DNA from 3 places in the Sphingomonas sp. 67-41 genome. Region 1 is predicted to be linked to each of the others. Evidence: predicted binding sites of a transcription regulator. Region 1 holds the regulator's gene; each other region holds the start of a gene.
What was found. The regulator LexA, encoded in region 1, represses DNA repair genes until DNA is damaged. The targets are predictions, from matches to a motif close to GTTCCNCNCTTGTTCT.

Region 1 (9,552 bases):
TGCGCGCGATCACGCCCCAGCTCGTCGAGTTCGAGACGCGCGCGCCCTTTGCGACCGGCGCCCAGCTGTGGATCTCGCTGCCGAACATCGGCGGCGGCCCGGCTTCGGTGATCGAAACCGATGACCGCCACCGCTTCCTGTGCGAATTCCGCCTGCCGCTGAAGCAGCACGACCTGGGGCGGATTGCCGGCCGATCCTGAGGCTGGCGCCGTGCGCGGCGCTGGCCTAGGCCGGATCCATGTCCGCCTTCCTCCCCGTCGCCGAAGCCCAGCGCCGCCTGCTCGCGCGCGCCATGCCGATGGCGGAGGAGACATGCCCGCTCGCCGAGGCGGCAGGGCGATGGGCGGCCCGGGACGTGGCGGCGCTGCGCACCCAGCCCGCCTCCGATCTCTCCTCGATGGACGGCTATGCCATCCGCTTCGCCGACCTGCCCGGCCCCTGGGAGGTGATCGGGGAAAGCGCTGCCGGCCATGGCTTCGGCGGCGGGATCGGCCCCGGCCAGGCGCTGCGCATCTTCACCGGCGCCCCGCTCCCGCCCGGCGCCGACACCGTGCTGGTGCAGGAGGAAGCCGCCCGCGACGGCAGCCGCCTCGCGCTCGCCGGCGAAGGCCCGCCGCATCCGGGCAGCAGCGTCCGTCCGCGCGGGCTCGATTTCGCCCAGGGCGACCTGCTCATCCGCGCCGGGGAAGCGATCACGCCCGCCCGGATCGCGCTCGCCGCGATCGCGGGCCATGCCGCCCTGCCCGTCCGCCGCAAGGTGCGCGTCGCGCTGCTTTCCACCGGCGACGAGCTCGCTCCTCCCGGCACGCCGCTTGGCCCCGACCAGATCCCCGAGACCAACCGCCTGCTCCTCGCGGCGCAGCTCGCCGGGCTGCCGGTCGAGCTGATCGACCTCGGCATCCTGCCCGATCGCCAGGACGTGCTCGAAGCGGCGTTCCGCGCGCTCGACTGCGACCTGCTCGTCACCACCGGCGGCGCCTCGGTCGGCGATCACGACCTTGTCCGCCCCGCGCTGGAGGCCGCCGGCGCAGCGATCGATTTCTGGAAGATCGCGCTGCGGCCCGGCAAGCCGATGATGGCCGGTCGGCTGGGCGATGCGGCGGTGCTCGGCCTGCCCGGCAATCCCGTCTCTGCCTTCGTCACCGCGACCCTCTTCGTCCGTCCGCTGGTCGCGCGTCTCGCCGGTGCCGCCGATCCGCTGCCGCGCACCCGCACCGTTACCCTGGGCGAGCCCTTGCCCGCCACCGGCCCCCGCGCCGATTATCTCCGCGCCGAGCTGATCGACGGCCATGCCCGCGCCGCGACGATCCAGGATTCCTCGATGCTGCGCACGCTGGCGCGCGCCACCTGCCTGATCGTCCGCCCGGCGGGCGCTCCTGAGGCGAAAACCGGCGACTCGGCGGAAATCCTCGACATCGCTTGACAAGCAAGCGGAACATTGCAAAAACGTTCCCAGTCTGTTCCAGACCGGGAGAAACTGGATGCTCACGCGCAAGCAGCACGAGCTCATCTGCTTCATTGCCGATCGGCTTGCCGAGACTGGCGTGTCACCTTCGTTCGAGGAAATGAAGGAAGCGCTCGACCTCAAGTCGAAGTCGGGTGTCCATCGGCTGATCTCGGCACTGGAGGAGCGCGAGTTCATTCGCCGCCTGCCCAATCGTGCCCGCGCGCTCGAAGTACTGCGCATGCCGGAACGGGGCGAGACCAAGAAGGCTTCGGGAACGAAAACCGCGTCTCCCATGGCCTCGACTTCCGCAACTTCCGCGCCGTCGACACTCCCGGCTCCCGCCAATGACGTGGTCGAGATTCCCCTGCACGGCCGCATCGCCGCCGGCACGCCGATCGAGGCGCTGCAGGATTCGGCCATGCTGCCCGTTCCCGCCGCGCTGCTCGGCGCGGGCGAGCATTATGCGCTCGAAGTGGCGGGCGATTCGATGGTCGAGGCCGGCATTCTCGACGGCGACTATGCCCTGATCCGCCGCACCGAGATTGCCCGGGACGGCGAAATCGTGGTGGCGCTGATCGACGAGAATGAAGCGACGCTGAAATATTTCCGCAAGGAAGGCGCGATGATCCGCCTCGATCCGGCCAATCGCGATTACAATCCCCAGCGCTACCGTCCCGACCAGGTCCGCGTGCAGGGCCGCCTTGCCGGGCTGCTTCGCAAATATTGAGCGCCCGGCCCGGCTGAAAGCTAGGGATTTCGCGCCCCGGCAATGGGAGTGCGGGCCGGCTGTACCCTGGACGGATCGAGCCAGGGGTGCCGCCCCGCCCCGCGCACCATCGTCACCCGCCCGCTGGCAAAGGCGATCGCCACCCCGCCGGTCTTCGCCAGCGCCGGCCGGTCGAGCTTGAGCCAGCGCGGCATGCAGCCGGGCGGCAGGCGCCGGTCGCTGATCATCACGTCGACGCTGCGACACAGGGCGATGAACTCGGCCCAGGGCAGCGCATAGCCGCTCCGCGTCGCCGCCACGCGCCAGGCGCGGCCGCCAGCCCGATGCTCGATCATGCAGAGGTCCAGGCTGCATCGCGCGCCCGGCTGGTCGGCGAGCGCAACCGGCTCGGCATCGGAACCGCCCGTCTCCGCCAGCATGTCCCGGGTATAGTCCCCCGCCCGGTCGCGCAGCAGGGCCATGCTGCCATCGGGCATGCGAATCGCGAGATGCCGCCCGTCCCCGGTGACGATCAGATCGGGCGCGGGCGTGGCGAGCATCCAGGCCAGCCCGATCGCCAGCGGCACCGCGCCCACCCAGCGCACGCGGGTACGCCACAGGGCCAGCCACAGGCTGCCTGCCATCGCCAGCGCGAAGGCGCCGTGCGGCATTGCCGGCAGCGCCGCCACCGCGCCCGGCGCCGAAGCGGCGGTCCGGGCCAGCCAGAGCAGCAGGTCGAGCGTCCGCGCGGTGAGCCACCAGGCGGGATCGCCGAGCCCGATCAGGTCGAGCAGCAATGCCAGCGCCTCGAGCGGCATGATCACGAAGGTCGTGAGCGGGATGGCGACGATGTTGGCGAGCGCGCCATAGAGGCCGGCCTGGTGAAAGTGGAACAGCCCGATCGGCATCAGTGCCAGTTCGACCACCACCCCGGTGAGCAACAGCGAGCCGGCACCGCGCAGCAGCGCCGCGCCCCGACCCTCCTCGCGCTTGCCGAACCAGCGATGCATGCGCGGGCTCTCGTGCAACGCGACGATCGCCGTCACCGCCGCAAAGCTCAGCTGGAAGCTGGCCCCCGCCAGCGCCTCGGGCCAGAGCAGCAGCACGAGCAGCGCGCCTGCCGCGACGAGCCGCAGCGTGATCGCCTCGCGTCCCAGGCTGAGCGCCAGCAGCACGAGCAGCGCGGCGACACAGGAGCGGATCGTCGGCACTTCGGCGCCGGTGAGCCAGGTATAGCCGATCGCGGCCAGCGCCCCCGCCCCGGCCGCGACCAGCGGCAGCCGCCAGCGCAGCGCCAGCGTCGGGCTCAGGGCGAGCAGCTTGAGCACCAGCAGCATCGCCGCCGCGGTCACCGCCGTCACGTGCAGCCCGCTCACCGAGAGAAGGTGCGCAAGGCCCGAGCGCTGCATCGCCTCGACATCGGCTTCGGCGATCGCGCCTTCGTCCCCCGTGGCGAGCGCGGAAGCGATGCCGCCGCCGCTGCCGGGAATACGCGACTGGATATGCGCCGAGAGCGCGGCGCGCAGGTCCGCGCCCGATGCTTCGGCGGGCGCCACCACGTCCACCGGGGCAAAGCCCTTGCCCGTCGCCCCCAGGCCGTTGAACCATGCCGCGCGGGCGAAGTCGTAACCGCCCGGCACCGACGCGCCCGCGGGCGGCATCAGCCGGGCCCGCAGCCGCACCGTCGCGCCGCGCGCCACGCCTTCGGGCACGTCCTTCGCCGCCAGGTTCACGCGCACCCGCGGCGGCAGGTCGCGCCGGCCCGGCAACAGCGTCACCCGCACCAGCGCGCGCGCCGGCAGCGGCTCGACGGCCGCCACGCGGCCGGTCATCTCCACCACTGCCGGCCGCGCCAGCACGGGCGCCGCGACATGTTCCGCCCGCCACCAGATCAGCGCGCACCCAGCTGCCAGGGCAAGCCCGCCGAGCAGCAGCACCCGCCCCAGCCGCCCGGGCAGCACCAGCCCCAGCAGCGCCACCGCGCCCGCTGCAAGCAGGAACGCGATCCAGCGCGTCGCGTCGGAGAGCAGGAACCAGGCGGTGATCCCGCCGCCCAGCGCCACGGGCAGCCAGAGCGGCAACTGCGCCCGTTCCGCCTCGAGCCAGCGCTCGACTGCCTCCCCGGTCTGGCGGAACAGTGCCGCACCCCCCATTTGAAGGTGGGAAAACCCCGTGCTAGGGGCGCCTGCGGCGGCTGAATGGGCCATCGGAAATCTAGTCTGGGAGCAAGCGCGGTTGGGCGCAACATCTGATACGGGTGCGAAACGGGTCGTCACGCGGTTCGCGCCGTCGCCTACGGGTTTTCTCCACATCGGCGGCGCGCGCACCGCGCTGTTCAACCTGCTGTTCGCCCGCCATCATGGCGGCAAGTTCCTGCTGCGCATCGAGGATACCGATCGCGCGCGCTCGACCGAGCCGGCGATTGCCGCGATCCTCGACGGGATGCGCTGGCTGGGCCTCGATTGGGACGGCGACGAAGTCTATCAGTTCGCCCGTGCCGAGCGGCACGCCGAAGTCGCGCGCACGATGCTCGCACATGGCCATGCCTATAAGTGCTTCGCCACCGCCGAGGAGCTGGAGGCGATGCGCGCCGAGCAGAAGGCGAACAAGCAGCCCCTGCGCTATGACGGCCGCTGGCGCGACCGCGACCCCGCCGAGGGCGGCAACGCGCCCTATGTCATCCGCCTGAAGGCGCCGCGAGAAGGCGCGGTGACGATCGAGGATCATGTCCAGGGCCCGGTCACCGTCAACAACAGCGAGCTGGACGATCTCGTCCTGCTCCGTTCGGACGGCACGCCGACCTATATGCTCGCAGTGGTGGTCGACGATCACGACATGGGCGTGACGCATGTGATCCGCGGCGACGATCACCTCAACAACGCGTTCCGCCAGCTGCCGATCTATCGCGCCATGCAGGCGATCGAGGGAGGCTGGGAAGAGCCCCAGTACGCGCACATCCCGCTGATCTTCAATCCCGACGGCACCAAGATGTCGAAGCGCAAGAATGCCGTCGCGGTCGACGAATATCGCGACCAACTCGGCATCCTGCCCGAGGCGCTGTCCAACTATCTGCTCCGGCTCGGCTGGGGGCATGGCGACGACGAGATCATCAGCCGCGAACAGGCGATCGCATGGTTCGAGCTGTCCGGCGTCGGCAAGTCGCCCTCCCGCTTCGACCTCAAGAAGCTCGAGAATCTCAACGGCCACTATATCCGCGCCACGGACGATGATCGCCTCGCCGATCTGGTAGCCGCGCGAATCGGTTTCGAACTTTCGGAATCGCAGCGGGATCTTCTGCGCCGCAGCATGGCCGCACTGAAGCCGCGCGCCGCGAATCTCCTCGAATTGGCGGACGGAGCGGCCTTCCTGTTTCGCACCCGCCCACTGGAATTGGACGACGGTGCCCAGGCTCTGCTAGAGGGCGACGCGCGGGCGCTGCTGGCCCAGCTGCACGCCGCGCTTGACGGCGTGGAAAGCTGGGATACGGAAGCGCTCGAAGCGGCGGTACGCACCGTTGCGGAAGATGCGGGTGTCAAGCTCGGTGCGGCCGCGCAGCCTTTGCGCGCGGCGCTCACCGGGCGCCGGACGTCCCCGGGCATCTTCGACGTCCTGGCTCTGCTGGGGCGCGAGGAGAGCCTGGCCCGCATCGCTGATCAGATGACCGTGCCGGCCTGATTCCAGGCCCGGCCCAAAGATAGGACGACGTTTATGAGCGATACCGCGAAGCTGCAGGTTCCGGGGAAGGATGTCGAGTATCCGGTCCTGTCGGGCAGCGTCGGACCGGACGTCATCGACATCCGCAAGCTCTATGGCCAGACCGGCATGTTCACCTACGACCCCGGCTTCACGTCGACCGCGTCGTGCGAATCGGGCCTGACCTATATCGACGGCGACGAGGGCGTGCTGCTCCATCGCGGCTATCCGATCGGCCAGCTCGCCGAGCATTCGAGCTTCATGGAGGTCAGCTACCTCCTGCTGAACGGCGAGCTGCCCTCGCAGGACGAGCTCGACAAGTTCAGCCACACGATCACCCGCCACACGATGCTGCACGAGCAGCTGGCGACCTTCTATCGCGGTTTCCGCCGCGACGCGCACCCGATGGCGGTGATGTGCGGCGTGGTCGGCGCGCTTTCGGCCTTCTATCACGATTCAACCGACATCACCGATCCGCAGCAGCGGATGATCGCGTCGCACCGGCTGATCGCGAAGATGCCGACGATCGCGGCGATGGCCTACAAGTACAGCGTCGGCCAGCCGTTCCTCTATCCGCAGAACGACCTGAGCTACACCGGCAATTTCCTGCGCATGACCTTCGGCGTGCCGGCGGAGCCCTATGAAGTGAACCCGGTCGTCGAGAAGGCGCTGGACCGCATCTTCATCCTCCATGCCGACCATGAGCAGAACGCCTCGACCTCGACCGTGCGCCTCGCCGGTTCGTCGGGCGCCAATCCCTTCGCCTGCATCGCGGCGGGCATCGCCTGTCTGTGGGGCCCGGCGCATGGCGGCGCCAACGAGGCGGCGCTCAACATGCTGCGCGAGATCGGCCGTCCGGAGCGCATTCCCGAATATATCGCCCGCGCCAAGGACAAGAACGACCCGTTCCGCCTGATGGGCTTCGGCCACCGCGTCTACAAGAACTACGATCCCCGCGCGACCGTGATGCAGAAGACGGTGCGCGAGGTGTTCGACGCGCTCAAGGTCAACGACCCGGTGTTCGAAGTGGCGCTGCAGCTCGAGGAAATGGCGCTCAACGACCCCTATTTCATCGAGAAGAAGCTGTTCCCGAACGTGGACTTCTATTCGGGCGTGATCCTCTCGGCGATCGGCTTCCCGACCACCATGTTCACCGCGCTGTTCGCGCTGGCCCGCACCGTGGGCTGGGTGGCGCAGTGGAACGAAATGATCTCGGATCCCGAGCAGAAGATCGGCCGTCCGCGCCAGCTCTACACCGGCCCCGTGCAGCGCGATTACGTGCCCGTCGGCCAGCGCTGAGCCGCCCTTCCCGGTATCGGCTCGAAAACGCCGTCCCTGCCTTCGCGGGGGCGGCGTTTTCGGTTAACCATCCGCGACCTTCGCTTCGGAGTCGTGGAATGCGCCAGAACATCCTGATCCTCGCCGGCATCCTCGGCATCCTCGCGGGCGTGGTGTTCATGCTCCAGGGCCTCGGCATCCTCCATCTGCCTGCTTCCAGCCCGATGATCGGCAGCCAGACCTGGGCGATCCGCGGCGGCGTCATCGCCTTGCTGAGCGCGATCCTGGTCGGCGGGGCCCGCCTCGTCCCTACCAGCGCCGAGCGCAAGGCCGCCCGCCGCGCCGAGCGCGGAGAGCGCCAACCTTAACCGCAGCATACGAACGGGTTCAGCAACGCGACTCAATCGCTTCTCTATCGTTCTGCCCATGCGGGAAGAGAGGAATGGAGACTCGAAATGAACCTTGCCAAGCTGATCGCCGCGGCCGCGCTCGCCACTGTCGGCATTGCCAGCGCCGCAACGCCGGCCGCTGCCGCGCCGGTACCCACCACCAGCGTGATCGCGCTGGCAGCCGCCGCGCCGGCGGCGCAGGACTGGCGCCATCGCGACCGTGACCGCCGCCATTGGGATCGCGGCCGCCATCGCGGTTGGGATCGCGGCCGCGGCTGGGACCGTGGTCGCGGCTGGGATCGCGGCCGCTATCATCGCGGCAATCGCTATTGCCGCACCGAATGGCGCCATCATCGCCGCGTGACGGTCTGCTATCGCCGCTGATCGAGCCTGAGGAGGCTGCTGGGGCGTCCGCCGGGTTCCGGCGGGCGCCCTATTGCCGGATCGGCAGGCTGAACACGAAGCGGGCGCCCTGCCCCGGCGCGCTGTCCACCACCAGGTCGCCGCCCATCGCCCGGGCGAGCCGGCGGGCGATGTAGAGGCCCAGCCCCGATCCGCCGGGCTCGTTCGGATCGACGCGGCCGAACTTCTCGAAGATCTTCTCCTGATCGGCCTGGGCGATGCCCTTGCCTTGATCGGCGACGATCACATGGCCGCGCGCCTCGTCGCGCTCCAGCCGGATCCACACCATCCCGCCCGGCGGCGAATAGCGCACCGCATTGCCGATCAGGTTGACCAGCACCTGCAGCGCGCGGCGAAACTCGCCCTGCACCGGAATGCTCTCGTCCATTGCCGGCCGGTCGATCCGCACCTCGGCCTGGGCGGCGCGCACCGCGAGCAGCCCGGCGGCGCGGCGCGCGACATCGGCCAGGTCGATCTCCTCGTCCGCCGTGTCGAAATCGTCGCGCTCGATCGCCTGCAGATCGACCAGGTCGTCGACCAGCCCGAGCAGATGCCGCCCGGCATTGGCGATATCGCTCGCATATTCCGCATAATCGGGCTTGAGCGGCCCTTCGGTCTGCGCGCTGATCGAATCGGCATTGGCGATGATCTTGCCGAGCGGTCCGCGCAGCGCCCGGTCGAGCCGCTGGCTGAACGAATCGGGGAAGCCGCCAAAGGGCACGGCGGCGGCGGGCACCGGCGCATCCACCTTGGGCGCGGCCGGCATCGCCTGGTCCAGCATGTGCGCCGCCCCCACGAAACCGGCGAAGCGGCCGCCCGGATCGGTGCGCGGCGTGGCGGCCAGGCGCACCATCCGGCCGGTGCCGCGCAGTTCGGCCTTCTGCCCGTCGAACCGCCCGTGCGCCGCGACCGCGGAAAGGATCGGCAATTCGCCGGCCTCGTCCTGTTCGAGCCGGAAGAGCCGAGTCAGCGGCTGGCCGAGCATCATCGAACTGTCGAACCCGTAGCGCGCGCCCGCCTCGATCGAGAGGAAGGTGATGCGCAGCGACGCGTCGGTCTCCCACAACCAGTCGGCCGCCGAGCGGAAGAAGTCGCCGTCGCGCTCGGGCTCGCCGGCCGGCGCGCGCCAGCCCGGTCGCAGCCGCCAGCCGCTGACTTCGAGGCGCACGCCGCCCTGCTCGGGCTCGGCCCGCACCCACAATTCGAGATCGTCCTCGCCATCCGCGGCGATGACGTTGCGCGAGATGGCGATGCCCAGCCGCTGCGAGAGCCGTGCGAGCGTGGCGATCTGCGGCACGGCGAGCGGGGCGCCGATCGTGCCGCCGGCACGCATGTTGAGCTCGAACAGCCGTGCCTCGGCGTCGATCAGCCGTCCTTCGGCGTCCAGCCTGGCGATCGACAGCGGAAGATTGGGGTCGATGACGTTCACTTCGCCCCACCCCGCTGCAATGCGATCCGCGCCGCGCGATAATCGGGATCGAGCCGGAGTGGCGCCAGCGCATTGCGCGCCTCGGCCGGGGCGATCGCGGCGATCGTATCGAGCGTGTCGGCGAATTTCTCCAGGTCGCGCCGCGGATCGGCCTCGCTCAGCGCATAGCCGATCTGGGCCACGCCCTCGCGGCCGATCTCGAGCGCAC
Region 2 (9,552 bases), on a different contig from region 1:
TGCCCTGGTCGATCGCGACGGCCGCTTCGCCAGCATGAACGATGCGTTCGTTCGGGCCACCCGCGTCAATGCCGCGGCGCCGCCGCTCTATCCGGGCGACCTGGTGGTGCGCGAGGACAAGGCCGCGCTCGCCGACGCCGTCCGCCGCTTTGCCGGCGGGGCGCCGCAATCGGCCGAGATGACCGTGCGCATGGCCGATGCGCCCGAGGAGCCGGTCTCGATCGGAATCGCCGGCGCGCGCGGGCTGGGCGAAGCCGCCGTGCTGATCAGCCTCAAGGATTCGGGCGAGGAATCAAAGCTCAAGCGCCAGGTCGCACAGGCTACCAAGATGCAGGCGGTGGGGCAGCTCGCGGGCGGCGTCGCGCATGATTTCAACAATATCCTGACCGCGATCATCGGGCATTGCGATTTGATGCTGATGCGCCATTCGCCTGGCGATAGCGACTATGACGACATCCAGCAGATACGCGCCAATTCGAACCGTGCCGCCTCGCTGACCCGCCAACTGCTCGCCTTCTCGCGCCAGCAGACGCTGCGCCCGCAATTGCTCCAGCTGCCCGACGTCATCTCCGAAGTCTCGAACCTGTTGAAGCGGCTGCTCGGCGAGACCGTGCGGCTCGAAGTCAAGCATGGCCGCAACCTGGGCCCGGTACGCGCCGACCCGGGCCAGCTCGAGCAGGTGGTGGTCAATCTCGCGGTCAATGCGCGCGACGCGATGCTTTCGCAGAATCCCAATGGCGGCGGCACGCTCACCATCGAGACGATGGCGGTGCCGGCCGCCGATGTGCGCCGGATGGACGACGACGTGCTGCCGGTCGGCGACTATACCGCGCTGCGCATCGCCGATACCGGCACCGGCATCCCGAGCGAGATCCTCGCCAAGATCTGGGAGCCGTTCTTCACCACCAAGGAAGTGGGCAAGGGTACCGGCCTGGGCCTTTCCACCGTCTATGGCATCATCAAGCAATCGGGCGGATTCATCTTCGCCGAGAACGTGCCCGGCGGCGGGGCGGAGTTCACCATCTACCTGCCGGTCCACGCCGCGACCGAGGCGCCGGTCGTCGCCAAGCTGCCCGGGCCCAAGGAGAAGCCCGCCGATACCTGGGGCACCGGCACGATCCTGGTGGTCGAGGACGAGGACATGGTCCGCGCCATCGCCGAGCGCGCGCTCGCCCGCCAGGGCTATACCGTGGTCACCGCCGACAATGGCGAGGCGGCTCTGGAGCTGATCGAGACGATCGACCGGCCCGACCTGCTCATCTCCGATGTGGTCATGCCGGTGATGGACGGCCCGACGATGGCGCGCCGGATCCGCGCCAAATATCCCGATCTGCCGATCCTGTTCATGTCGGGCTACGCCGAAGAACAGCTGCGCAAGTCGATTGATCTGGAGCAAGTCGCCTTCCTGCCGAAGCCCTTTTCGGTGCAGCAACTTGCCGAAGCCGCGCGCGATGTGCTTTCACCCAAATAAATACTTGGCGTATCGTGATTTTCCTGCGATGGGAGCGGCCATGCCGGGGCCCCAGAAAATCCTGATCGTTGAAGACGAGCCGCTCATTGCGATGATGCTCGAGGACTTTCTCGATGCGCTCGATCGCCTCGTCGCCGGCACGGTGGACAGCGTCGCCTCGGCCCTCGAACTGGTCGAGGCCGGCGGCATCGACGCGGCCATCATGGACGTGAACCTGCGCGGCGGCGAAACCAGCTGGCCGATCGCCGATGCGCTGGCTGCGCGGGGCATCCCCTTCGTGCTCGCCACCGGTGGGGCGGGGGACATGATCGCGGAAGCCTATCGCGACCGTCCCGTGCTCTCCAAGCCGTTCACGATGGACAGCGTCGAAAAGGTGCTCGACAGCCTCGTCGCGGCGGACTGAGCGCAGGCTTTCCCTTTCCTTCTTTGCCGCACCGTAGCGCGGACCTAGTCGATCAGGCGCACGGGGTCCCCGAGCCGGATCAGCCCCGGCCGCGCCGGCCCGGCATAGATGCCGTATCTGTTGCCGAAGTCCTGTGCGACGGTGCGCAGCACGCGCGGCGCCTTCGCACCGGTCTCCGGATCGATCGTCACGATCACGCAGCGCGCGATCGGATCGGCGCATTGCACCACCGCGCCGTGTTCCTCGTCGCCGAACGCCAATCGCCGGCCCCGCCATTCGGCGGCGGGCACATCGCTCTCCACGATCACGTTGATCCGGAAGCGCATGATGTCGAGCGCGTCGCCATGCGCCGCCTCCAGCGCGGCATGGCCGGCGCTGGTCTGGATCGAGACCGGCATCGAATCATAGATGCCCCGCGCTACCTGGATCAATGCGGCGGGTTCGCCCGCGGCGGCTTCCAGCTGCGCCTTGAGCAGCGGATCGCGGAGCGGGACCGTCGTGCCGTCGGGCGTCTCGACCGTCACCGCGCTGGTCTTGGGCCGTGCCGGGTCGTCGAAGCGAGCCCGGTGGAGGACCATTGCCGGCACTTCGCGCGCGGTGAGCCAGGGGAAGCGCGTGCCGTTGGCCGCGCGGACGAACGCATATTGCCGGTCGCCCTCGATTCCCTGCCAGTCGAGTTCCGCCACGTCGAGCCGTTCCCCGGCCATCGACTTGACTGGAAAGCGGTTGAGCGCACGGACATGGCCGACGATGCGGGTCATTCCGCCCGGCTAGCGGGCACGAGACGGAAGGGCAATCGCGGCCTTGCGGGGAGGTGGAACGATTATGGAACAAAAAATCCCGTTCCGCTCTTGTTCTTGGAGAACAAACGCGATACACGGCCTCCAACACAGGTTGAAGGCGCAAGCCAAACCTTCTAGCGACGGGGACTTCCAATGGCAGCTTCGCTCAAGGTGATTGACGGCAACATGGCGATTTCTTCGGACAAGCAGAAGGCGCTCGACGCCGCCCTCGCACAGATCGACCGCGCATTCGGCAAGGGGTCGGCGATGAAGCTCGGCTCCAAGGAGGCGATGCAGGTCGAGGCGATCTCGACCGGGTCGCTCGGGCTCGACATTGCGCTCGGCGTGGGCGGATTGCCCCGCGGCCGCGTGATCGAAGTCTATGGGCCGGAAAGCTCGGGCAAGACCACGCTGGCGCTGCACGTGATCGCCGAAGCGCAGAAGAATGGCGGCGTCGCGGCGTTCGTCGATGCGGAGCATGCGCTGGATCCGGTCTATGCCAAGAAGCTGGGCGTCAATATCGACGAACTGATCGTCTCGCAGCCCGATACCGGCGAGCAGGCGCTCGAAATCACCGATACGCTGGTCCGCTCGAACGCGATCGACGTGCTGGTGGTCGATTCGGTCGCCGCGCTGGTGCCGCGCGCCGAGATCGAGGGCGAGATGGGCGACAGCCATGTCGGGCTTCAGGCGCGGCTGATGTCGCAGTCGCTGCGCAAGTTGACCGGCTCGATCAGCCGCTCGCGCTGCATGGTGATCTTCATCAACCAGCTGCGCATGAAGATCGGCGTGATGTACGGCAATCCGGAGACCACGACGGGCGGCAATGCGCTGAAATTCTACGCCTCGGTCCGCCTCGACATCCGCCGCACCGGCCAGATCAAGGACCGCGAGGACATCATCGGCAACACCACGCGCGTGAAGGTGGTGAAGAACAAGGTGGCGCCCCCGTTCAAGCAGGTCGAGTTCGACATCATGTACGGCGAAGGCATCTCCAAGATCGGCGAGATCCTCGATCTCGGCGTCAAGGCGGGGCTGGTCGAGAAGTCGGGCGCCTGGTTCTCGTACGACAGCGTTCGCATCGGCCAGGGACGCGAGAACGCCAAGAACTTCCTCAAGGAGAATGGCGAATTGCGCGAGCGCCTCGAGGCCGCGATCCGGGCGCGTACCGAAAAGGTTGCCGAAGGCCTGATGACCGGGCCCGACGCCGATGACGGCGACGACGACCTTTGATCCATACAGGCCGCGCCCGCGCGTGATGCGTGCGGCGGCGGTCACGGGCTGAGACCCATGGGAAGACCCGGCGCGTTGCCCCGCGCCGGGTCTTTCGCGTTCGGGCGGAGCGCGCGATTCCTTGCATGCGCGACCTTCGCCATTCCCCCGCGCCTGCGGAGGGGCGCGGATATCCCGCGATGCCGGTTTCCCGATCCGTCGCGGGCGCTATAGTCGCCGGCGATGAAGGCGGTATTCGATCCCGATCGCGTGCTGGCTGGCGGCCTTGCCGCCATCCGCGACCAGTTCCACGTTCCGCACGCCTTTCCTCCGGACGTGATCGCCGCCGCCGAGGCCGCGGCGTCGCGCACGCCGGCAGGGCATGTCGATCGGACCGGACTTCCCCTGGTCACGCTCGATCCGGCAAGCTCGACCGACCTTGACCAGGCCTTTGCGATCGAGGCCAGCGGCGGCGACCTGCTGTTGCGCTATGCGATCGCCGATGTCGCCTGGTTCGTCGACGATGACGACCCGATCGACCGCGAGGCGTGGCGGCGCGGCGCGACGCTGTACCTGCCCGATGGAAAGGCCGGGCTCTATCCGCCGGTGCTGAGCGAAGGAGCGGCCAGCCTGTTGCCCGACGGCCCGCGCCCGGCGGTGCTCTTCACGGTGCGGGTGGCGCCCGATGGCGAGGCCCGGCTGGAAGCGGCGGAACGGGCGCTGGTCAGGAGCCGCGCCAAACTCGCCTATGAGACCGCGGACGATGCGGATCTACCCCCGCAGTTCGCCGAACTTGCCCGCCGTATCGCCCTTGCCGAAGCCCGCCGCGGCGCTGCCAGGGTCGATCCGCCCGAGCAGGAAGTCGTGCGCCGCCCCGATGGCGGCTATGCGCTCGCCTTTCGCGCGCGCCATGCGTCGGAGGCCCGCAATGCGGCCTTGTCGCTCGCGACCAATCTGGCCATCGCCGAGTTGCTGCAGGCGCATCATACCGGCCTGTTCCGGGTGATGGCCGAGCCCGATGCGCCGGCCATATCGCGCCTGCGGAACACTGCGCGCGCGCTCGGCATCGCCTGGCCCGAGGCGCAATCGCTCGTCGCGTTCCGTACCGGCCTGGATCCGGCCGATCCGCACCAGGCGGCGCTGATGCTCGCGATCCGCCGGGCGGGGCAGGGCGCCAGCTATGCCCCGTGGCGCGCGGGAACGGCGCCCTGGCACGCCGCCGTCGCGGCGCCCTATGTCCATGCCACCGCGCCGCTTCGGCGGCTGGCCGATCGCTATGTCATCCGCGCGGCGCTGGCGGTCATGGCGGGCCAGCCCGTGCCGCCGGTGGTCGGCCAGGCCTTCGAGCGGCTGCCAAAGGTGATGGGGCGTGCCGATGCGGTGAGCGGGCAGATCGATCGCGCGGTCGTCGACCTGGCCGAAGCGGTGATGCTCGCCGGGCGCGAGGGCGAGGAATTCGCGGCGATCGTCACCGACGTGGATGTGCGCGGCGCGCGGATGCAACTCGCCGACCTGCCCATAGTCACGCGGATCGACGCACCCGGCGCCGCGCCGGGGACGCCGCTGCGCGTGCGGCTGGTCGATGCCGACCCGGCGGATCGCGCCGTCCGTTTCGAAGCGATCGGAGCGGTGCCGTGACGACCATGCCCGCCGATCCCGGCGATGTGGCGGCAACCGAAGCGCAGCTCGAAGGCTTCATCGCGCGTTTCACCCCGGAGATCGCGGACCGTGTTCGCGCCGCGCGGGCGGTGTTGCGCGAACGGCTGCCGGGCGCGACCGAGCTGGTCTACGACAATTACAACGCGCTGGCGATCGGCTATGGTGCTGGCGGGAAGACGTCGGACGCGGTGTTCAGCCTTGCGGTCTACCCGCGCAACCTATTGCTCTATTTCCTCCCCGGTGTCGGATTGCCCGATCCCGAGGGGCTCCTCCAGGGCGAGGGGCGCCTGGGGCGCTATGTCTGCCTCAGGGAGGTGGCGCTGCTCGACGCGCCGGCGGTAATCGCGCTCATCGCGGCCGCGCTCGACCGGGCAAGGCGCCCCTTGCCTCCGGAGGGCGGGCGGACCATCGTCAAGTCGATATCGGCCCGGCAACGCCCGCGCCGCCCAGCCGGAGACGCCGCATGACGATCATCGTCCATCATCTCGAGAATTCCCGCTCGCAGCGCGTGCTCTGGCTGCTGGAGGAACTGGGGCTGCCCTATGAGGTCCGCCGCTATCGGCGCGACAAGGCGACGATGCTGGCGCCCCTCGAGCTTCGCCGCGTCCATCCGCTCGGCAAGTCGCCGGTGATCGAGCATGCGGGCAACATCGTCGCCGAGACGGGGGCGATCGTGGAGTATCTGGTCGAACTGGCCGATGGCCGGCTCGGCATGCCCGGGCATCGCGAGGACGCGCTGCGCTATCGCCATTTCCTGCATTATGCCGAGGGGTCGCTGATGCCGCCGCTCTTCACCAAGCTGGTGCTCAGCCGCGTGCCGCTGCTCGGCAAGGTGGCGCAGAAGAAGTTCCAGCCGATGGTCGACGTCCATCTCGACTATGTCGAGGGCGAGCTGGCGGCGCGGCCCTGGTTCGCCGGCCCCGAATTCACCGCCGCCGACGTGATGATGAGCTTTCCGCTCGAAGCCGCGGTGAGCCGGGCCAATGCGACCGAAGGCCGCCCGCACATCGCGGCGTGGATCGAGAAAGTCCATGCCCGCCCGGCCTATAAGGCGGCACTGGCCGCCGGCGGCCCCTATGCCTATGCCTGAACCTCTCCGCGCGGCCCGGCCGGGGGCGGTCAGACCAGGGCGAAGCCGGTTGCGGCGTTGATGAAGTCCTTCACCGCGTCGACGATCGCGTTGATCGCATTCTGCACCAGCACCAGCGTCATGCTGGTCATCGCGACGATCACCGAAACGGCGGCGCGGATCTGCATGTCGAACAGGATCTCGGCGCCCCGCAATGTGTATTGCGCGTGGTTCTCGGCGATCGCCTCGACCTGGATGGCGATCTTCTTGAGCTCGGGGATGGCATAGCTCTCCATCTCTGCCCAGATGCCGCCCGCCAGCCCGCGCCCCGCGACGGTCATCCGGTCGACGAGTCCGTTCACGTCCACCTGCATCGCCTTCTCCTATCGGTTCACTTGCTTGGCGCGCTGCACGGCCATCGCCGCGCGCAGGGTGGCGCCCAGCCCGCCATCGAGCAGCGGGCCGACGGCGGCGGCGGGAATGCCCAGCGCACCTTCCGCCTGATGGAAGGCGCGCAGATCGTGGAATTGCTGCTGGAGCAGCTGCATCAGCACCACGTCGCAATCGCCCCGGGGCGGGGTGCCGATCTTCCCGCCGACCGCGGGCGGCAGGTCCGCCGCCGCCAGCGCCCGGGCCATCGCCTGGGTGGAGGGGCAATTGTCCAGCACCCGATTCGCCTGCGCCCGGGCGACGAGCAGCGCCAACCGGCCTTCCATATTATCGTAGAAGTCGGTGTTCTGGGCATAGGCGCCGGCGGGCTGGCCGGCATTGGTCACCATCTTCGCGACGAAGCTGGTCGTGTCCTGCAGCACCGATCCGAGCTCGGTATCGGTCGCCGCATCATAGGGAGCGGCGAGCTGGACATGCGTGCAGCCGGCCAGCGCCACGGCGAGCATCAGCATCGCGGCAAGCCGCCGCAAATCCCGTCCGAACCGTGTCAAGGCGCGCATGAAAGTCTCCCCGGGGGGAGACTTTCATCTTCGCGCGGGAAAGTCCAACGGCGATGGTGCCGCCGCGGACCGGCGCTCAGTGGCGGCCATAGTCCTGGAAGCTCTCCGTCTCGGTCGCCGGCCCCTGGACCGGCGGGACGAGCGGCTCGATCGGTTGCGGCGCGTCGAGCTTGCCCTCCCAGCGCGCCACGACCACGCTGGCCACGGCATTGCCGATCACATTGGTCGCGGTGCGGCCCATGTCGAGGAAATGGTCGACCGCGAGGATCAGCAGCACGCCCGCCTCGGGGATGTTGAAATGGCTGAGCGTGCCGGTGATCACCACCAGGCTGGCGCGCGGCACGCCGGCAATGCCCTTGCTGGTGACCATCAGGATCAGCAGCATCTGGATCATCGTCATCCAGTCGAGATGGATGCCATAGGCCTGGGCGATGAAGATGGACGCGAACGTCATGTACATCATCGAGCCGTCGAGATTGAACGAATAGCCGAGCGGCAGCACGAAGCTGGCGATGCGCGGCGGCACGCCGAACCGGTCGAGCGCGTCGAGCGTGCGCGGATAGGCCGCCTCGGACGAGGCGGTCGAGAAGCCGAGCAGGATCGGATCGCGCAGGTAGCGCAGCAGCGTGCGCGTGCGCGGGCCGACGATCAGGAAGCAGGCGCCGAGCAGCGTCGCCCAGAGCGCGAACAGGCCCAGATAGAAGCTGCCCATGAAGAAGGCGAGGTCGCCGACCACGCCGATGCCCTTGGTCGCCAGCGCCTTCGCCACTGCACAGAACACCGCGACCGGGGCGAAGAGCATCACATAGCCGGTGACGGTGAGCATCACCTGCACCAGCGCCTCGAGCCCGCGGACGAGCGGTGCGCCCTTCTCGCCGATGGCGGCGAGGCCGACGCCGAAGAACAGCGAAAAGATGACGAGCTGGAGGATGTCGTTGCTCGCCATCGCATCGATGCCGCTGGTCGGCACGATGTGGATGAAGAACTTGGCAAGATCGAAGCTCGAGCGATCGACGCCGCTCGATGCCGTGGCCGCGGGAATCGTCAGGTTGAGGCCGACGCCGGGCTGGAGCAGGTTGACGAAGATCAGGCCGAGCGTGAGCGAGACCAGGCTCGCGCAGACGAACCAGAAGAACGCCTTCAGGCCCACGCGCCCGATCGCGCCGCCGCCGCCCATATGGGCGATGCCCACCACCAGCGTGGAGACCACCAGCGGGGCGATGATCATCTTGATCAGGTGGAGGAACATCTGGGTCGGAATGTCGAGGCCGTAAGCCCAGTTCTCGATCGCCTTCGCCCCTTCCGGCGTGCCCGACAGCGAGATGTTGAGGGCATAGCCCAGCAGGCCGCCCAGCAGCAGCGCCGCCAAAATGAACCAGGTAAGTCGCTTGCCCAACGGAGGCCCCCCTAAAAATCCTTTGGCCGCAGGCAAAGGGGATTGCGCGCCCCGGGTCAAGCCCCGCGCGGCCAGCCGATATGCGCTGCCCTATGCACAGCGGGTATTGCGGCGGCGCGCGAAGGGGCCCTATCGCATGCATCGCTCTTTCCGGAGAATGACGATGCGCCTCGATCGCCGTGCCCTTGTCCGTGCCGCCGCCGCGGCGCCGCTGCTCGCCCTTCCCGGCGTGCTGCGCGCCGCCGAGCCGGACCTTTCGGCGCTGCAGGACATCACCGGGGGCGCCGTGCCGATCGACAATGCGGAGCGCGCCGCGCGGCTCGCCCGGGCGCAGGCGCTGATGCGGGCGAACGGCATCGGCGCGGTGCTGATCGAGGGCGGATCGTCGCTGGCCTATTTCACCGGCCTGCGCTGGGGCCGCAGCGAGCGGCTGACCGCGGTGGTGCTGCCGGCCGAGGACGCGCCGTGCATCGTGACGCCCTTTTTCGAGGAAGCGCGCACCCGCGAGGGACTGGCGATTCCCGCCGAGGTCCGCGTGTGGAACGAGGACGAGGATCCGTTGAAGACGGTCGCCGGCTTCCTCAAGGACCGCAAGCTCGCGCGGCTGCCG
Region 3 (9,552 bases), on a different contig from region 1:
GAAATAGGCCCATTCCAGGCTGTGCGGATAGGGCGTGTCGAAGCCGGTCACGCGTTCGATCGGGGCTTCGAGATGGTAGAAGCAGCGCTCCTGCACCTGGGCCGAAAGCTCGGCGCCGAAGCCCGAGGTGCGCGTCGCCTCGTGCACGATCAGGCAGCGGCCGGTCTTCTTCACCGATTCCTCGATCGTGTCGATGTCGAGCGGCACCAGCGTGCGCAGGTCGACGATCTCGGCATCGATGCCGAGTTCCTCGACCGTGTTGGCGACGACGTGCACCATCGTGCCGTAGCAGAGGATCGTCACTGCCTCGCCCGGGCGGACCACCGCGGCCTTGCCCAGCTCGACGCGATAATGGCCCTCGGGCACCTGGGCACCGGGATGATCGGCCCAGGTCTTGGCCGGACGATCATAATGGCCGTGGAACGGGCCGTTGTAGATGCGCTTGGGCTCGAGGAAGAGGACGGGATCATTGTCCTCGATCGCCGCGATCAGCAGACCCTTGGCGTCGTACGGCGTCGAGGGGATCACCGTCTTCATGCCCGAGACATGGGTGAAGATGCCCTCCGGCGACTGCGAATGGGTCTGGCCGCCGAAGATGCCGCCGCCATAGGGCGAGCGGATCGTGATCGGCGCAGTGAAGTCCGCCGCCGAGCGATAGCGCAGCCGCGCCGCTTCGGAGACGAGCTGGTCGAGCGCCGGATAGATGTAATCGGCGAACTGGATCTCGGGGACCGGGCGCAGGCCATAGGCGCCCATGCCGATCGCCACGCCCATGATGCCGATCTCGGTGATCGGCGTGTCGAAGGCGCGCGCCTTGCCATATTTGGCCTGGAGGCCGGCAGTGGCGCGGAAGACGCCGCCGAAATAGCCGACATCCTCGCCCATCACGATCACGTTCGGATCGCGCGCCATCATCACGTCCATGGCGGAGTTGATCGCCTGGATCATGTTCATCTGCGTCACGTCGCCCACGATCTCGTCGCTCACAGGCCGGCCGCCTTCTGCTCGTCCAGCATCTGCTGCTGCTGTTCCTTCAGGTGCCAGGGAATGGTCTCGAACACGCCTTCGAACATCGATTCGAAGGGCTGGTGCATGCCATGGCCGAGGATGCCGTTCTTCTCGGCTTCCTTCTGCGAGGCCTTGACCAGCTCGGCAAGCTCCAGGTCCTGCGCGGCGTGGCGCGCCTCGTCCCATTCGCCGATGGCGATGAGATGTTCCTTCAGCCGGCGGATCGGATCGCCGAGCGGCCAGGCATTGGGCTCGCCGGCCGAGCGATAGGCGGTGGGATCGTCGGAGGTCGAATGGCCCTCGGCGCGATACGTGAAATGCTCGATCAGCGTCGGGCCCTGGTTGGTCCGCGCGCGCTCGGCGGCCCATTCGGTGGCCGCGTACACCGCCAGCGCGTCATTGCCGTCGACGCGCAGGCCGGCAATGCCATAGCCGATCGCGCGCGCGGCGAAGGTGGTCGCCTCGGCCCCGGCGAAACCGGAGAAGCTCGATATCGCCCATTGGTTGTTGACGACGTTGAAGATAACCGGCGCCTTGTAGACCGTCGCGAAGGTCAGCGCCGAGTGGAAGTCGCCCTCCGCCGTCGAGCCTTCGCCGCACCAGGTGGCGGAGATGCGCGTATCGCCCTTGGCCGCGCTCGCCATCGCCCAGCCGACCGCCTGGGGATATTGGGTGGCGAGATTGCCCGAGATCGAGAAGAAGCCGAACTCCTTCGAGGAATACATGATCGGCAGCTGGCGCCCTTCGAGCGGATCGGCCCTGTTCGAATAGATCTGGTTCATCATCTGCACGATCGGATAGCCGCGCGTGATGAGGATCCCCTGCTGGCGATAGGAGGGGAAGCACATGTCGTCGCCGGCCAGCGCCATCGCCGCGCCGATCGAGACGGCCTCCTCGCCGGTGGACTTCATGTAGAAGCTGGTCTTGCCCTGGCGCTGGGCACGGAACATGCGCTCGTCGAAGGCGCGGGTGAGCGCCATCGAGCGGAGCATGCGGCGCTTGGCATCGGCATCGAGCCGCGGATCCCAGGGGCCGACCGCATTGCCCTCGTCATCGAGGACGCGGACCAGGCCGTACGCCAGCTCATGGAAACTGGAAGCCGCATCGGCGGTGTCGGGGCGGCGGGTGACGCCGGCGGGCGGCACCACGATGTCGCTGAAGTCCGCTTCGTCCCCCGGGCGGAATCGCGGCTCGGGCACGTGCAGCGCAAGCGGGGGCAGATTGGCGCGATCGCGCTCGCTCGACATGGGCTCTCCGGACATAGGCTCCCGTCGCCAAACGCGCGGGAATCACGTTTCGCGCCATTGTTATAAAATTTCAAAGCCCGGCGCAAGTAGGTCAGGGGTGCTGACCTGAAATGCCGCCCGAAATGCTGGGAATTCGCGTCGAAGCGAGGGTCAGGGCATCGGGTCGCCGCGCTTCCCATCGGGTACGATATCCGCCGCATTCAGCATGGCCGCCACCAACGCGCGAGTCTGTACGTCGAGGGTGCATTCGTGGCGGGTGACGACATGATCGCCGGCGGCGTCGAGCAGCTCGAATACCAGTTGGGTGCCGTCCATGCAGATCGCCATCCCCTCGTCGCGCGGGGCGTCGGCGAACTCCTGGCCGCCCCCATTGTCGGGCAGGCGCGCGGTGAAGCGAGCGGCGGCGAGCGCATCCGTCACCCGCGCGAAGCGATCGGCATCGAGCGCGCGCGTCTTGCGGCGGATGGCCACGCCCGGGCCATAGCCGCCCCTGCCGTTGGTAAGCGTGTAGTGGATCAGCGCCCGGCCATCGGCCCGCTGATCAATACGGATCACATAGGGCTGGGAGAAACTGGGCAGCACCAGCATGCGGAAGCGGCTGCGATAACCGTCCAGTGCATGCGGCGCCCACAGCACCGGCTCTCCCATCGAGGCGAGATGCTTGCCGAACCAGCCTTCGAGGAACCCGTCTTTGTTCGGCGCGAAATCCGGCGGAAGATAGTGGGTTTTGGGCACTGGCGCGTCCTGCGCCCAGGCAATACCGGGCGCGAGGAGCATCAGGGCGATGGCGAGCGCAGCCTTCATGCGACCGGGAACCCGCGCCGCCTGAACAGCGCCGACACGTCCGGATCCCTTCCCCGGAACGCGCGATAGGCGAGCTTGCGGTCGGTCTCGTTGCCGGTGGAAAGCAAAGTCGCGCGGAAACGGTCGGCCGTGGCCTTGTCCCAGACATTGCCCGCCTCCTGGAACGCCGCCCAGGTGTCCGCGTCCATCGTCTCGGACCAGAGATAGGAATAATAGCCGGCCGAATAGGCGTCGGACGAGAAGAGGTGGCCGAACTGCGGCATGCGGTGGCGCAGCACGATCTCCTTCGGCATGCCGAGTGCCGCCAGCGCTTCCTTCTCGAACGCGGCGATGTCGGTCACCGGCACTTCGCGGTCGTGCAGCTGCATGTCGAGGATCGCGCAGGCGAGATATTCGACCGTGTCGAAGCCCTGGTTGAAAGTCGACGACTTCTCGATCTTGTCGACCAGCGCCTGCGGCATCGGCGCGCCGGTCTTGTAGTGCTTCGCGTATTTATCCAGCACGTCGCGGGTGAGCAGCCAGTTCTCGTTCACCTGGCTGGGATATTCGACGAAGTCGCGCGGCGTGCCGGCCAGCCCCGGATAGGTGACGTTCTGGAGCAGGCTGTGGATCGCATGGCCGAATTCGTGGAACAGCGTCGTCGCATCGTCGAGGCTGATCAGCGTCGGCTCGCCGGCGCCGCCCTTGACGAAATTATTGTTGTTCGAAGCCAGCGTGTTGCGCACGCCGCCGAACTTCTGCTGGCCGCGATAGCGCGTCGCCCAGGCGCCCGAGCGCTTGCCCGACCGGGCATAGCCGTCGAAATAGAAGATGCCGATGTTCTTGCCAGTGCGCGTATCGGTCACTTCGAAGGTCCGCACGGCGGGATCGAAGACCGGCACGTCCTTCACTTCCCGGAAGCCGAGATCGTAGAGCCGGCCGGCAGCGTAGAAGGCGCCCTGGAGGATGTTGCCGAGCTCGAGATACGGCTTCACCTCGCTCTCATCCAGGTCGTACTTCGCCTTGCGGACCTTCTCGGCATAGAAGCGATAGTCCCAGGGCTCGATGGCGATCTTCGCCCCTTCCCGATCGGCGAGCGCCTGCATGTCGGCGACTTCCTGCGTGACGCGGGCGCGGGCGGCGGGCCATACCGCCATCATCAGCTTCATCGCATTGGCCGGGGTCTCGGCCATGGTGTCGTCCATGCGGTAATAGGCATGGTTCCTGAAACCGAGCAGCCTGGCGCGCTGCTGGCGGAGCTTCAGTATCTCGGCGATGCCCGCCTTGTTGTCGTTCGCATTGCCATTGTCGCCGCGCGAGACGAAGGCGCGCCACACCTTCTCGCGCAGCCCCCGGTCGGTCGAATAGGTGAGGAAGGGCGCGACCGAGGAGCGGGTGTTGACCACCGCCCATTTGCCGGCCAGCCCGCGATCGGCGGCGGCGCTGGCGAGCGAGGCCTTGAAGCTGTCCGGCAGCCCGGCGAGCTGGGCTTCGGAATCGAGGACGATCCAGGTCTCCTCGTCCGCCAGCAGATGGCGGCTGAAATCGGAAAAGGCCGAGGCGAGCGCCTGGTTGAGCCGGCTGACCTCGGCGCGATCGGCATCGGAAAGGGCGGCGCCGCGGCGGACGAAGCCGCGATAGCTGCGCTCGAGCAGGCGCAGCTGCTGCGCATCGAGCTTCTGGCCGGCGCGCGTCTCGTACGCGCCCTTTACCCGCGCGAAGAGCAAAGGATCGAGGAACAGCTCGTCATTCGCCCTGGTGAGCCTGGGGCTCCATTCGCGATCGATCGCCTGGACCTGCTTGTCGGCCAGGTTGCTCTCATAGACGCCCCAGGCCGATTCGACACGGTCCATCGTGTCGCCCGCCTTCTGCATCGGCTCGATCACGCTGTGGAAGGTGGGGGCGGTGCGCGCGTCGCGGATCGCATGAATCTCCCGGCGCTGTTCGGCGATCGCCGCTTCGAAGGCGGCAGGAAACATCTCCACCTTGAACTTGTCCCAGGGAGGCACGCCGCCATAGCCGCCCGGCCAGGGCTTGAGCAGAGGCGCGGCGTCCACGATGTCGGCGGCTTTGGCCATCAGGCTCCCCATGAAAGGCGTTGCGAGCAAGGCGCTGGTGCCGAGAAGCGCCTGGCGGCGGCTGAGGTTGCGGATCAAGTTCCGAAGGCTCCCTGGAATCGGTGAATCGAACCGAGCTTAGGGAGGTGCCGCGGAATGGCAATTGACTCGTCGGCAATAAGGAACAGAATAGGAACATCCTGTTCTCCGAGTCGTGCGCCCTATGGCCGATCCTGCCGTCCTGAAGCAATTGCGCGACACGCTGCGCGGTCTCGAGACCGGTGGATTCCGCCGGCGGCCTTCGCTGCCCTTCGGCATCGAGGCAATCGATTCGCGCCTCGCCGATGGCGGCTTCAGGCTCGACGCCCTGCACGAAGTGGCGGCGGGCACGAGCGACATGGCCGATGATTGCGCGGCCACCCTGTTCCTCGCCGGAATCGCGGCGCGCGCCTGGGGCCCGGTGCTCTGGGTGGTGCGGCGGCGCGACCTGTTCGCGCCCGGCCTCGCCCAGTCGGGGCTCGATCCCAAGCGCCTGATCTATGCCGAGGCGAAGGACGATGCCGAACTGCTGGCGATCATGGAGGAAGGGCTGCGCCACCGCGGACTGGGCGCGGTGATCGGCGAGGCCAGGCGCGCGGACATGACCGCGACGCGCCGGCTCCAGCTGGCGGCCGAAGGCGGGCGGACGATCGCGCTGCTGCTGAAGCGCGCCGCGCGCGAGGGGAGCGACCCGATCGGCATGCCTTCGGCGGCGGTGACGCGCTGGCGCGTGACCTGCGCCCCTTCGGCGCCGCTGCCGGTGGCGGGCGTCGGGCGGCCGCGCTGGCGGCTGGAGCTGGCGCGGCAAAAGGGGGGCGAGGGTTTCGAGACGATAGTGGAGGCATGCGATGCAACGGGTCGCTGCGCTCTTCCTTCCCCTGTGGCCGATCGAAAGGCTGTGGCGGGCGGAACGGCGCGCCGGCGCGCGGCCTGACGCGCGCGCGCTCCCCGCTCCGCAAGCCCCGCTCCGCAAGCCCGCGCAGCACGAGGGGCATTGGCGGCCGGGCGCCAGATGGGCGCAGGTGGATGAACCTCAACTCCTCCCCGGAACGGGGAGGGGAACCACCGCCTCAGGCGGTGGTGGAGGGGGTTCTCCTCAAATGCTGTCGCCGGTGGAAGCCCCCCTCCACCAAGCCGCTTCGCGCCTTGGTCCCCCTCCCCGTTCCGGGGAGGAATTAAAGCCCCTCGTCACTTCCCTCCGCAACGGCAGCCGTATCGAGATCGCCGCCGCCTGCCCCGCCGCCCAGGCGCTGGGGCTGAGGCCCGGCATGGCAGTCACCCAGGCACGTGCGCAGGTGCCGGGGCTCGACATCCGCCCGGCCGATCCGGAGGGCGATCTCGCATCGCTCGGGAGCCTGGCGATCCTTGCCGCGCGGCGCTGGTCGCCGGTGGTGGCGGTGTCCGGAACGGAGGGACTGATGCTCGACCTTTCCGGCACCGCGCATCTGTTCGGCGGCGAGGAAGGGATGGCGCGGCGCATCGTGACGCTGCTCGCGCGCGCCGGCTTCGCCGCCCGCATCGCCATCGCCGACACCCCCGGCGCCGCCTGGGCGCTCGCGCGGTTCCAGGGCAACTGCATCTGCCCGCCCGGCGAGCAGGCCCGCGCGCTCGACGACCTCCCCACCCCGGCGCTGCGCATCGACGCGGCGGCAGTGGAACTGCTCAGGCGCCTGGGCGTCGACCGGATCGGCCAGCTCGCCGCCCTGCCCCGCGCGCCGCTCGTCCGCCGCTTCGGCGCCGCTACGGTGCTGCGGCTCGACCAGGCGCTGGGCCGCGTCGCCGAACCGCTCGCCCCAGTGATCCCGCCCGAGGCGATCGCCGTCCGCCAGCGCTTCGCCGAGCCGATCGCCACCGCCGAGGCGATCGAGCATTGGCTGGGCGTGCTCACGCCGCGCCTCGCCGCCGCGCTCGAGGCCGAGGGGCTGGGCGTGCAGGCGCTCGAGTGCATCGCCGAACGCGTCGACGGCGTGCCGCAGCGCATCCGCATCGGCCTTGCCCGCCCCAATCGCAACGGCGCCCATCTGCTCCGCCTGCTCAAGCGCCGAATCCAGGATGTCGAGCCGGGTTACGGCATCGATGCGATTACCCTCCATGTCCGCCGCGCCGCCATGCTCGGGCCCGAGCCGGCGATCGAGCGGCTGGACGAGGAAGCCGCGCCCGACCTCGCCACGCTGGTGGACACGCTGGCGACGCGGATCGGCCCGGCGGCCATGTGGCGGATGCGGCCGGTGGAAAGCGACGTGCCCGAGCGATCCCTAATGCGCGCGCCGGTGCTCGATCCGCCCGCGCGCGGAGCGCTGCGCGCGAAGCTCGACGATGTCCGCCAGCTCGATCGCAACCCGCCCTTGCCGCCCTGGCACCCGGGCTGGCCGCGCCCGGCGCGGCTGCTCGCCCGGCCCGAGCGACTCGATCACGTCATGGCCGAGCTGCCCGACCATGCCCCGCGCCGCTTCACCTGGCGCGGGCGCGCCCATCAGGTGATCCATGCCGACGGGCCCGAGCGCATCCAGGGCGAATGGTGGAAGCGCGATGCCGAGCGGATGAGCGTGCGCGACTATTTCCGCGTCGAGGACGAGACGGGCCGCCGCTACTGGCTGTTCCGCTCGGGCGATGGCGAGCGCGCGGTGACCGGCAATCTCAGCTGGTATCTCCACGGGGTGTTCGGATGACCTATTCCGAACTCCAGGTGACCACGCATTTCTCGTTCCTGCGCGGCGCCTCCTCGCCCGAGGACCTGTTCCGCACGGGCGCGCTGCTCGGCCTGCCCGCGCTCGGCATCGTCGATCGCAATTCGGTGGGCGGGGTGGTGCGGTCGCTGGTCGCGGCAGAGCAGTTCAGCGATCTCGGCGTGCCGATCCGGATGATCGCCGGCTGCCGGCTCGACCTGGCCGATGGCAGTTCGGTGCTGGTCTGGCCCGAAGACAGTGCCGCCTGGTCGCGGCTCACCCGGCTGCTCACCCTCGGCAAGTCGCGGGCGGACGCGCAGAAGGGCGAGAAGGGGCAATGCTTCCTCCATTGGGAGGACCTGGCCGAGGCGGCGCAGGGGATGGTCGGCGCGCTGGTGCCCGGCCTCGCCGATCGCGGCGACCCCCAGGCCCTCCGATGGATTGCGGACCTGTTCGGGGAGCGCGGCCATGTCTGCCTCACGCAGCATCGCCGCCCGGGCGACGCGATGCGGCTGCACGAACTGAACCTCGCCGCCCGCCGCTTCGGCCTCACGCCGCTCGCCACCGGCGACGTGCTCTACGACACGCCCGACCGGCGCATGCTGCAGGACGTGGTCACGGCGATCCGCGAGAAATGCACGATCGACGAACTCGGCTTCCGCCGCGAACGCAGCGCCGACCGGCACTTGAAGTCGCCGGAGGAAATGGCGCGCCGCTTCCGCGACTATCCGCAGGCGCTCGCCGCCTCCGAGGCGATCGCCGAGCGCTGCACCTTCACCCTTCGCGACCTCAGGCACCAATATCCCGAGGAAGAGGTCATCCATGGCCGTAGCGCGCAGGAGGCGCTCGCCGCGCTCGCCTGGAGCGGGCTCAGGCAGAAATTCGCCGGCAAGCCCTCGCAGGCGCACCGGGACCTGCTCGCCCATGAACTCGGCCTGGTCGAGCAGATGGGCTACGCGCCCTATTTCCTCACGGTCAATTCGATCGTCCAGTTCGCGCTGAGCCAGCAGATCCTCTGCCAGGGGCGGGGAAGCGCTGCCAATTCGGTGATCTGCTTCGCGCTGGGCATCACGTCGATCGATCCGATCGAACACCAGCTGCTGTTCGAACGCTTCATCTCGACCGAGCGCAAGGAGCCGCCCGACATCGACGTCGATTTCGAGCATGAGCGGCGCGAGGAAGTGATCCAGTGGATCTACGACACCTATGGCCGCGATCATGCCGCGCTCACCGCGGTGGTGATCCGCTTCCGCGCGCGCAGCGCCTTGCGCGAGGTCGGCAAGGCGATGGGCCTGCCCGAGGACATGACCGCGGCGCTCTCCTCCCAGGTCTGGGGCTGGTCGAACGACGTCGACGACCGCCATGCCGATACGCTCAACCTCGACCGCAACGATCCGCGGCTGGCGCTGACCCTGGAGCTCGCGCGCCAGCTGGTCGACACGCCGCGCCACCTCTCCCAGCATCCCGGCGGCTTCGTGCTCACCCGCGACCGGCTGCACGACCTGATCCCGGTGGAACCCGCCGCGATGATCGATCGCCATGTCGTCGAATGGGAGAAGCTCGATATCGAGGAACTGGGCTTCATGAAGGTCGACATCCTCGGCCTCGGCATGCTCGGCTGCATGCGCCGCGCCTTCGACCTGCTGGCCGCGCACAAGCGCATCCATCTCACCCTCGCCGCGCCGCTGATGCAGGGCGAGGACGCGCCGACCTTCGAGATGATCCGGCAGGCGGATACGCTGGGCGTGTTCC

Region 2: recA (recombinase RecA) is a predicted target of LexA. The motif match lies at 2,717-2,732, and genes of this name have one in related genera.
Region 3: BGP17_RS14390 (ImuA family protein) is a predicted target of LexA. The motif match lies at 5,277-5,292, and genes of this name have one in related genera.

The regions. Positions count from the first base shown of each region.
Region 1 covers NZ_MKWJ01000011.1:57,130-66,681, reverse strand. The annotation lists gene BGP17_RS06055 (PilZ domain-containing protein) at 1-200, shown strand, start outside; gene BGP17_RS06050 (molybdopterin molybdotransferase MoeA) at 239-1,423, shown strand; gene lexA (transcriptional repressor LexA) at 1,482-2,174, shown strand; gene BGP17_RS06040 (ComEC/Rec2 family competence protein) at 2,195-4,306, opposite strand; gene gltX (glutamate--tRNA ligase) at 4,389-5,828, shown strand; gene BGP17_RS06030 (citrate synthase) at 5,862-7,145, shown strand; gene BGP17_RS06025 (hypothetical protein) at 7,244-7,492, shown strand; gene BGP17_RS06020 (hypothetical protein) at 7,580-7,897, shown strand; gene BGP17_RS06015 (sensor histidine kinase) at 7,947-9,344, opposite strand; gene BGP17_RS06010 (DUF2336 domain-containing protein) at 9,341-9,552, opposite strand, start outside.
Region 2 covers NZ_MKWJ01000004.1:249,104-258,655, forward strand. The annotation lists gene BGP17_RS02890 (hybrid sensor histidine kinase/response regulator) at 1-1,471, shown strand, start outside; gene BGP17_RS02895 (response regulator) at 1,512-1,874, shown strand; gene BGP17_RS02900 (MOSC domain-containing protein) at 1,919-2,635, opposite strand; gene recA (recombinase RecA) at 2,810-3,889, shown strand; gene BGP17_RS02910 (RNB domain-containing ribonuclease) at 4,112-5,506, shown strand; gene BGP17_RS02915 (hypothetical protein) at 5,503-5,994, shown strand; gene BGP17_RS02920 (glutathione S-transferase family protein) at 5,991-6,617, shown strand; gene BGP17_RS02925 (hypothetical protein) at 6,647-6,970, opposite strand; gene BGP17_RS02930 (hypothetical protein) at 6,980-7,546, opposite strand; gene BGP17_RS02935 (dicarboxylate/amino acid:cation symporter) at 7,623-8,942, opposite strand; gene BGP17_RS02940 (M24 family metallopeptidase) at 9,106-9,552, shown strand, end outside.
Region 3 covers NZ_MKWJ01000022.1:714,797-724,348, reverse strand. The annotation lists gene BGP17_RS14410 (alpha-ketoacid dehydrogenase subunit beta) at 1-954, opposite strand, end outside; gene BGP17_RS14405 (3-methyl-2-oxobutanoate dehydrogenase (2-methylpropanoyl-transferring) subunit alpha) at 984-2,255, opposite strand; gene BGP17_RS14400 (hypothetical protein) at 2,406-3,059, opposite strand; gene BGP17_RS14395 (M3 family metallopeptidase) at 3,056-5,194, opposite strand; gene BGP17_RS14390 (ImuA family protein) at 5,319-6,068, shown strand; gene BGP17_RS14385 (DUF6504 family protein) at 6,349-7,803, shown strand; gene BGP17_RS14380 (error-prone DNA polymerase) at 7,800-9,552, shown strand, end outside.